2 linked regions of the Sandaracinus amylolyticus genome follow. The protein of the gene in region 2 interacts with the protein of the main gene of each other region in a pairwise test. Links are inferred from orthologs where the notes say so. Each region holds a gene or a part of one and is shown on either strand. Other genes may lie near its edges. The genes, in order: gyrA and gyrB.

Region 1 (3,494 bases), 3.4 Mb from region 2 along the record:
GCTTCGGCGATGACACCCGCGCGGCGGTCCTCGTTGAATCCCATCACGATCGCCAGCGGGCGCGACACGCCGCTCACCTCGACGAAGCCGTCCTCGTCGGGCGCCGAGACGAGGGCCGTCGGCGGCGGCAGGGGCAGCGTGGGAGCCGCGCAGCCCGGCGCGCCGACCGCGAGGCCGACCACGAGCACGAAGGGCGCCACGAGGCGCAGGAGGCTGCGGCGGAGGGTCTCCACGGTCGTGCGGGTGGGTCGCATTCGGCGCTTCGACTTTTCACTCGGTCGTTGGAAGTGCTCGTCGGACCAGAGTGGCGAGCCGACTCTTCATCGATGGCAACCGAGGTGCCACCCGCAGCTCGGGCCGGGATCCTACCGGATCGCGTGGGCGCCACGGTGCGACGGCGGCAACTCCGTTGGCAGGCCGACCTCTCTCTCACGCGTGCGTGCGCGCGTACGCCTACGCGCGTACGCGTGTAGGAAAAGACTGGTCGACGTGGTACCGTGCCGCCCTTCGATCGCAGCGAGAGCCGGCTCGATCCGAGCCCGGTGCGCCGTGGTCCCCGCGGAGAGATCACCCTTTCATGGCCAACGCCAGCCAGACGATCCCCCACTCGATCGACGACGAGATGCGCGCCTCGTACGTCGCGTACGCGATGAGCGTCATCGTCGGACGCGCGATCCCCGACGCGCGCGACGGGCTCAAGCCGGTGCATCGCCGAGTGCTCTACTCGATGCACGAGCAAGGCATCCGCGCCGGCAGCGCGCCGAAGAAGAGCGCGCGCGTCGTCGGCGACGTGCTCGGCAAGTACCACCCGCACGGCGACGCGTCGGTCTACGACGCCCTGGTCCGCATGGCCCAGGACTTCGCGATGCGGTACCCGCTGATCGACGGCCAGGGCAACTTCGGCAGCGTCGACGGCGATCCCGCGGCGGCGATGCGCTACACGGAGTGCCGCCTCTCGAAGATCTCGACCGACATCCTCGCCGACATCGACAAGGAGACGGTCGACTGGCGTCCGAACTACGACGACGCCGAGCTCGAGCCGAGCGTCCTGCCGTCGCGCATCCCGAACCTGCTGGTCAACGGATCGGCGGGCATCGCGGTCGGCATGGCGACCAACATCCCGCCGCACAACCTGCGGGAGATCGTCGACGCGACGATCCGCGTGATCCGCTTCCCGGAGATCACGATCGACGAGCTGATGGCGAACGACGACGCCAACGGCTTCCTCGGCGTGAAGGGCCCGGACTTTCCGACGCGCGGCTTCATCTACGGCACCTCGGGCATCCGCCAGGCGTTCCTCACGGGCCGCGGCCGCGTCGTGATGCGCGCGCGCGCCGAGATCGAGCCGATGCCGGGCAAGAACGACCGCGAGATGATCGTGGTCACCGAGATCCCGTACCAGGTGAACAAGGCCGAGCTCCTCAAGAAGATCGCGGAGCTCGTGCGCGAGAAGAAGATCGAGGGGATCAGCGATCTCCGCGACGAGAGCGATCGCGACGGCATGCGCGTCGTGATCGAGCTCAAGCGCGACGCTCCCGGGCAGATCGTGCTGAACCAGCTGTACCAGCAGACCCAGCTGCAGAGCACGTTCGGCGTCAACTGCCTCGCGATCGTGCACGGTCAGCCGCAGGTCCTGAACCTCAAGTCGGCGATCCAGATCTTCATCTCGCATCGCCGCGAGGTCGTCACGCGGCGCACGCGCTTCGATCTGCGGAAGGCGAAGGAGCAGCGCGAGCTCGTCGAAGGGCTCGGCATGGCGACCACCGAGGTCGACCTCGTCGTGCGCACCATCCGCGAGTCGCGCGATCAGGACGAGGCGCGCGATCGCCTGATGAAGCTGCCGCTCAAGGGGCTCGAGGAGTTCGTGCGTCGCGCCGGGCGCCCCGAGAACGAGATCACCGCGGCGAAGGCGCGCGGCGACTACTTCCTCAGCGAGCGCCAGGCGAAGGCGATCCTCGAGATGCGCCTCGCGCGCCTGACCGGGCTCGAGCGCGAGAAGCTCGCGGGCGAGTACGGCGAGCTCTCGGATCTCATCGCGAAGCTCGAGGCGATCCTCGGGAGCGAAGCGCTCCTGCTCGACGTGATCGTCGACGAGCTCAAGGAGGTCCGCGAGAAGCACGGCGATGATCGCCGCACCGAGATCGTCGCGGCCGAGGGCGACATCTCGATCGAGGATCTCATCGCCAACGAGCCGATGGCGGTCACCGTGACGCACGGCGGCTATCTGAAGCGCGTGCCGCTCACCGAGTACCGCGCGCAGGGCCGCGGAGGGAAGGGCACGCGCGCCGCGGAGCTCCGCGAGGAGGACTTCGTCGCGCAGCTCTTCGTCGCGAACGCGCACGCGGACCTGCTCTTCCTCAGCGACAAGGGCAAGGCCTACGCGAAGAAGGTCTACGAGATCCCGGTCGCGTCGCGCGCGTCGCGCGGACGGCACGTGAACAACATGCTCGCGGTCGATCCGCAGGGCGAGCGCATCGCGGCGATCGTGCCCGTCGAGAAGTTCGACGAGGAGCACTTCCTGCTGACGTGCACGCGCGGCGGGACGGTGAAGCGCACCGCGCTCAGCGCGTACGCGAACATGCGCTCGAGCGGCATCATCGGCGTGCAGATCGAGGACGGCGATCAGCTGCTCGCGGCGCGCATCGTCGACGTGAAGAGCGAGGTGCTGATCGGCACCGCGAAGGGCATGTCGATCCGCTTCCAGGTGGAGGACGTTCGCCCGATGGGCCGCGACACGCGCGGTGTGCGCGGCATCGATCTGCGCGAGGGGGATCGCGTGATCGGCATGGACGTGATCGACGACGAGTCGAAGCAGGTCCTCGCGATCAGCGCGAACGGCTACGGAAAGCGCACGCCGCTGAAGGACGCGGAGGGCAACTCCACGTGGCGCATGCAGAACCGCGGTGGCCTCGGGATCATCGCGATGGAGACGAGCGAGCGGAACGGTGAGCTCGTCGCGCTGCGTGTGGTGAGCCCGGACGATCAGGTGATGGTGATCACGAACGGCGGGCAGATCATCCGCACGCACGTGCACCAGATCCGCGAGGCCGGCCGCAACACGCAGGGCGTGCGCATCATCCGCGTGTCGGGCGACGAGCGCGTGGTCGACGTGGAGCGCCTCGCGGAGCCCGAGGAGGGCGAGCCGGCGCCGCTGCCGGAGCTCGGCGAGTCGATGCCGCCGCCGGGCGACGAGGGGCCGGGCGAGGACGCATGAGCGACGCGGGGCGCGCGCACCACACGGGACGCTGCCTCTGCGGCGCGGTCTCGTACGAGGTGCGCGCGCCGCTGCGCGCGCTGTCGTTCTGCCACTGCTCGATCTGTCGTCGCCAGCACTCGCACGTCGGCGCGTACGCGAGCGCGGAGCGCGACGCGTTCGTGGTGCACGATCCGCAGGGCGCGCTGCGCTGGTATCGCTCGTCGCATGACGTGCAGCGCGGGTTCTGCGGGCACTGCGGGGCAGGGTTGTTCTTCGAGCGCGCGACGGAGAGCGAGCG
Region 2 (3,387 bases):
ACGCATGTGATCGAGCGCGGACTCGGCGATGCGCGCGAGCGCCCGGCGCGCATCGGGCTCACCAGCTCGCAGCGGCGACGCGATCGCGCGCGCGTGGGGCCGCGCGCGATCGAGCGCGCGCGACGCAGCCTGCGCGCGGATCTCCGAGAGCGCGTGCACCGACGGCGTGCGCAGGCGGACCGCGCGGATCCCGCGCGCGATCGTGGAGACCGAGCGATCCAGCAGCGCCATCGACGAGCTCCTCACCGCGCCGGAGATATGCGCGCACCGCGCGCGGTGAGAAGAGCGGGCTCGATCGAGCGCCGGGAGGGCCTCCGCAGAGGCCCGTCCCGCCGACTCAGATGTCGAGCTCCTTCACGTCGAGCGCGTGGTGCTCGATGAACTCGCGGCGCGGCTCGACCTCGTCGCCCATCAAGAGCGAGAAGAGCTGATCCGTCTGCAGCGCGTCGTCGACCTTCACCTGCAGCAGCACGCGCGTGTCGGGGTTCATCGTCGTGTCCCAGAGCTGCTCCGGGTTCATCTCGCCGAGACCCTTGTAGCGCTGGATCGACAGCCCCTTGCGGCCGCGCGCCTCGACCCACGCGACGAGGTCGTCGACGCTGCCGATCTGCTCGGTGCGCCCGCCGTCGCCCTCTTCTTCGGTCGCGCCCGTCACCGCGACGAACGGCGCCGCGCCGAGCGCCGCGACTCCGTCCCAGATCGCGCGCAGCTGCCCGTAGTCCGCGCCGTTCACGAAGTCGACGTCGATCGTCGTCGTCTTCGTGCTCACGCCCGCGCGCGTGCTGAATCGGATGCGCGACGCGCTGTGCTCCGGGTCCTCCTCCACGCGCGCGATGATCGGCAGCAGGTCCGGCTGCTTCTCGCCGACGTACGACTCGACCGCCTTGATCGCGCTGTCGACCGTCGCGCGATCACGCAGCCCGTCCGCGTCGAGCCGCGCCACGCGCACCAGCGCCTCGACGATCGACGGCTCGAGCCGCCGCTCCATCGCGCGCAGCAGCTTCTTCCACTTGTTCATGTCGTCGAGCAGTCGCTTCAGCGAGTCGCCCGCGAGCGGTACCTGACCGCCGGTCGTGCGCACCACGACTCCGTCGATGCCCGAGTCGATGACGAAGCGCGCGAACGCGTCCTCGTCCTTGAGATACTGCTCCTTCTTGCCCTTCTTCACGCGATAGAGCGGAGGCTGCGCGATGTACACGTATCCGCGCCGGATCGCCTCGGGCATCTGTCGATAGAAGAACGTGAGCAGCAGAGTCCGGATGTGCGATCCGTCGACGTCTGCGTCGGTCATGATGATCACGTGGTGATAACGGAGCTTGTCGATGTCGAAGTTGCCACTCGCATCGACACCCGCGCCGAGCGCCGTGATCAGCGTCCCGACCTCTTGGTTGCTGAGCATCTTGTCGAAGCGCGCGCGCTCGACGTTCAGGATCTTCCCGCGCAGCGGGAGGATCGCCTGGGTGCGTCGATCACGTCCCTGCTTCGCCGAGCCACCTGCCGAGTCACCCTCGACGATGTAGAGCTCGCTCTCGCTCGGATCCTTCGCCTGACAGTCGGCGAGCTTGCCGGGCAGGTTGCTCGCGTCGAGCATGCCCTTGCGCTGCACCTGCTCGCGCGCCTTGCGCGCAGCCTCGCGCGCGCGCGCCGCGGTGACGCTCTTGTCGACGACCTTGCGCGCCTCCTGCGGGTGCTCCTCGAAGAACAGCGCGAGCTTCTCGTTCACGATGTTCTCGACGATGCCCTTCACCTCGCTCGAGACGAGCTTGTCCTTCGTCTGCGAGCTGAAGCTCGGGTCGGGGTGCTTCACCGAGACGATCGCAGTCAGGCCCTCACGCACGTCCTCGCCCGACAGCGACGCGCCCTTGAGCTCCTTCACGAGGTTGTGCTCGGCGCCGTAGCCGTTGACCGTCTTGGTCAGCGCGCCGCGCAATCCCGTGAGGTGCGTGCCGCCGTCCTTGTTGTGAACGTTGTTCGTGTAGCAGTAGACCTGCTCTTGGAACGACTCGTTCCACTGCAGCGCGAGCTCGACCTGCACCTTGTCGCGCTCGTCGATGATGTAGATGACCTCGTCGTGGATCGGAGTCTTGCTCTTGTTGAGCAGCTTCACGAACTCACGGATGCCACCTGCGAACTGATAGGTCGTCTTCCGCCCTTCGCCGCCTTCTTCCTCGAGCTCGATGATCAGACCGGCATTGAGGAACGAGATCTCGCGAAGGCGATTGTTGAGGACGTCCCAGCTCCACTCGGGATTGGTGAAGATCTGAGTGTCCGGCTTGAAGCTCACCTTCGTGCCGGTCTTGTCGGTCACGCCGACCGGCGCGATCGGGCCCTGCGGGACACCGCGCCGATACTCCTGCTGCCAGACCTTGCCCTCGCGGCGGATCTCGAGGCGCAGCCACTCGCTCACCGCGTTCACCGCGGAGACGCCGACGCCGTGCAGACCGGCGGAGACCTTGTACGAGTCGTTGTCGAACTTGCCGCCGGCGTGCAGGACGGTCATCACGACCTCGGCCGCGCTGACGCCCTTCTCGTGCATGCCGACGGGGATGCCGCGCCCGTTGTCGACGACGGTGATCGATCCGTCGCTGTGCAGCGTGACGACGATGCGATCGCAGTGACCGGCCAGGTGCTCGTCGACCGCGTTGTCGACGACCTCCCACACGAGGTGGTGCAGGCCCGTGCCGTCGTGCACGTCGCCGATGTACATGCCGGGCCGCTTGCGGACGGCCTCGAGGCCCTCGAGGACCTGGATGGATCGCTCGCCGTACGACGACGCGCTCGGAGGCTGGCTCCTGTCCTCGGTGACAGGGGTCTGAGGTTCGTTCGAGTCGGTGACGGACATGCGATGTCGGTGTTCTCCGGGGGAGATGTCTTCCGAAGGAGAAGAGAGGCCCCGAAAAGAGGCTGAGAATAGCCCGGAACGAGCGCCGCAGCAACCTCGCGCGACGCTCGTAACACATTGAAATGACTACAGTTTCAGACGCGCTTTTGGGCTCAGTAGTAGTAGGCCCAGAGGAAGCACATCTCGTCCTCGAAATCGAGACCGAAGCTGACCGTGTCCGCGCGGTCGTTGAAGTAGGTGCAGGTCAGTCGCAGGCCCTCGTCGGGATCGAGCACGAGCGGGGGCCCGAACGTGTTCAGCGGGGGCTCGGCCCACTCCGTCGACTCGTGCAGCGGCGGCGTGTCGAAGTCGGTCTCCGAGCGCGCGCGATGGATCGCGGCGTAGGTGCCGAGCGAGTGCGTGTGCGAGGTGAGCGCGAAGATGCGCGCGCCGTCGCGCACGCCGTGGAAGCTCGTGACCGTCGTCTCTCGTCGCGGCGGGAGCGTGAGCGACATGTTGCCGGTGAAGAGAAACTCGACCGGCGCGCGCGGCGGAGCGTCGGGCGG

What was found.
Region 1: the proteins of gyrB (region 2) and gyrA interact in binary tests that used the Escherichia coli proteins (3 or more experiments, as listed by UniProt). The link is inferred for Sandaracinus amylolyticus from one-to-one orthologs.

The regions. Positions count from the first base shown.
Region 1 is NZ_CP011125.1:4,411,912-4,415,405, forward strand. Bases 236-3,414 are described here. They hold gyrA (DNA gyrase subunit A), read left to right. Parts: upstream 236-577; coding sequence 578-3,214; downstream 3,215-3,414. Other genes in these bases: DB32_RS18760 (GFA family protein), read left to right, coding at 3,211-3,414. Also shown: DB32_RS18750 (hypothetical protein), read right to left, coding at 1-233; more of DB32_RS18760, read left to right, coding at 3,415-3,494. UniProt on the Escherichia coli protein: A type II topoisomerase that negatively supercoils closed circular double-stranded (ds) DNA in an ATP-dependent manner to maintain chromosomes in an underwound state.
Region 2 is NZ_CP011125.1:966,605-969,991, reverse strand. What follows is about bases 91-3,162. They hold gyrB (DNA topoisomerase (ATP-hydrolyzing) subunit B), read right to left. Parts: upstream 2,843-3,162; coding sequence 338-2,842; downstream 91-337. Other genes in these bases: DB32_RS03875 (monooxygenase), read right to left, coding at 2,995-3,162; DB32_RS03885 (methyltransferase domain-containing protein), read right to left, coding at 91-231. Outside these bases: more of DB32_RS03885, read right to left, coding at 1-90; more of DB32_RS03875, read right to left, coding at 3,163-3,387. UniProt on the Escherichia coli protein: DNA gyrase negatively supercoils closed circular double-stranded DNA in an ATP-dependent manner to maintain chromosomes in an underwound state.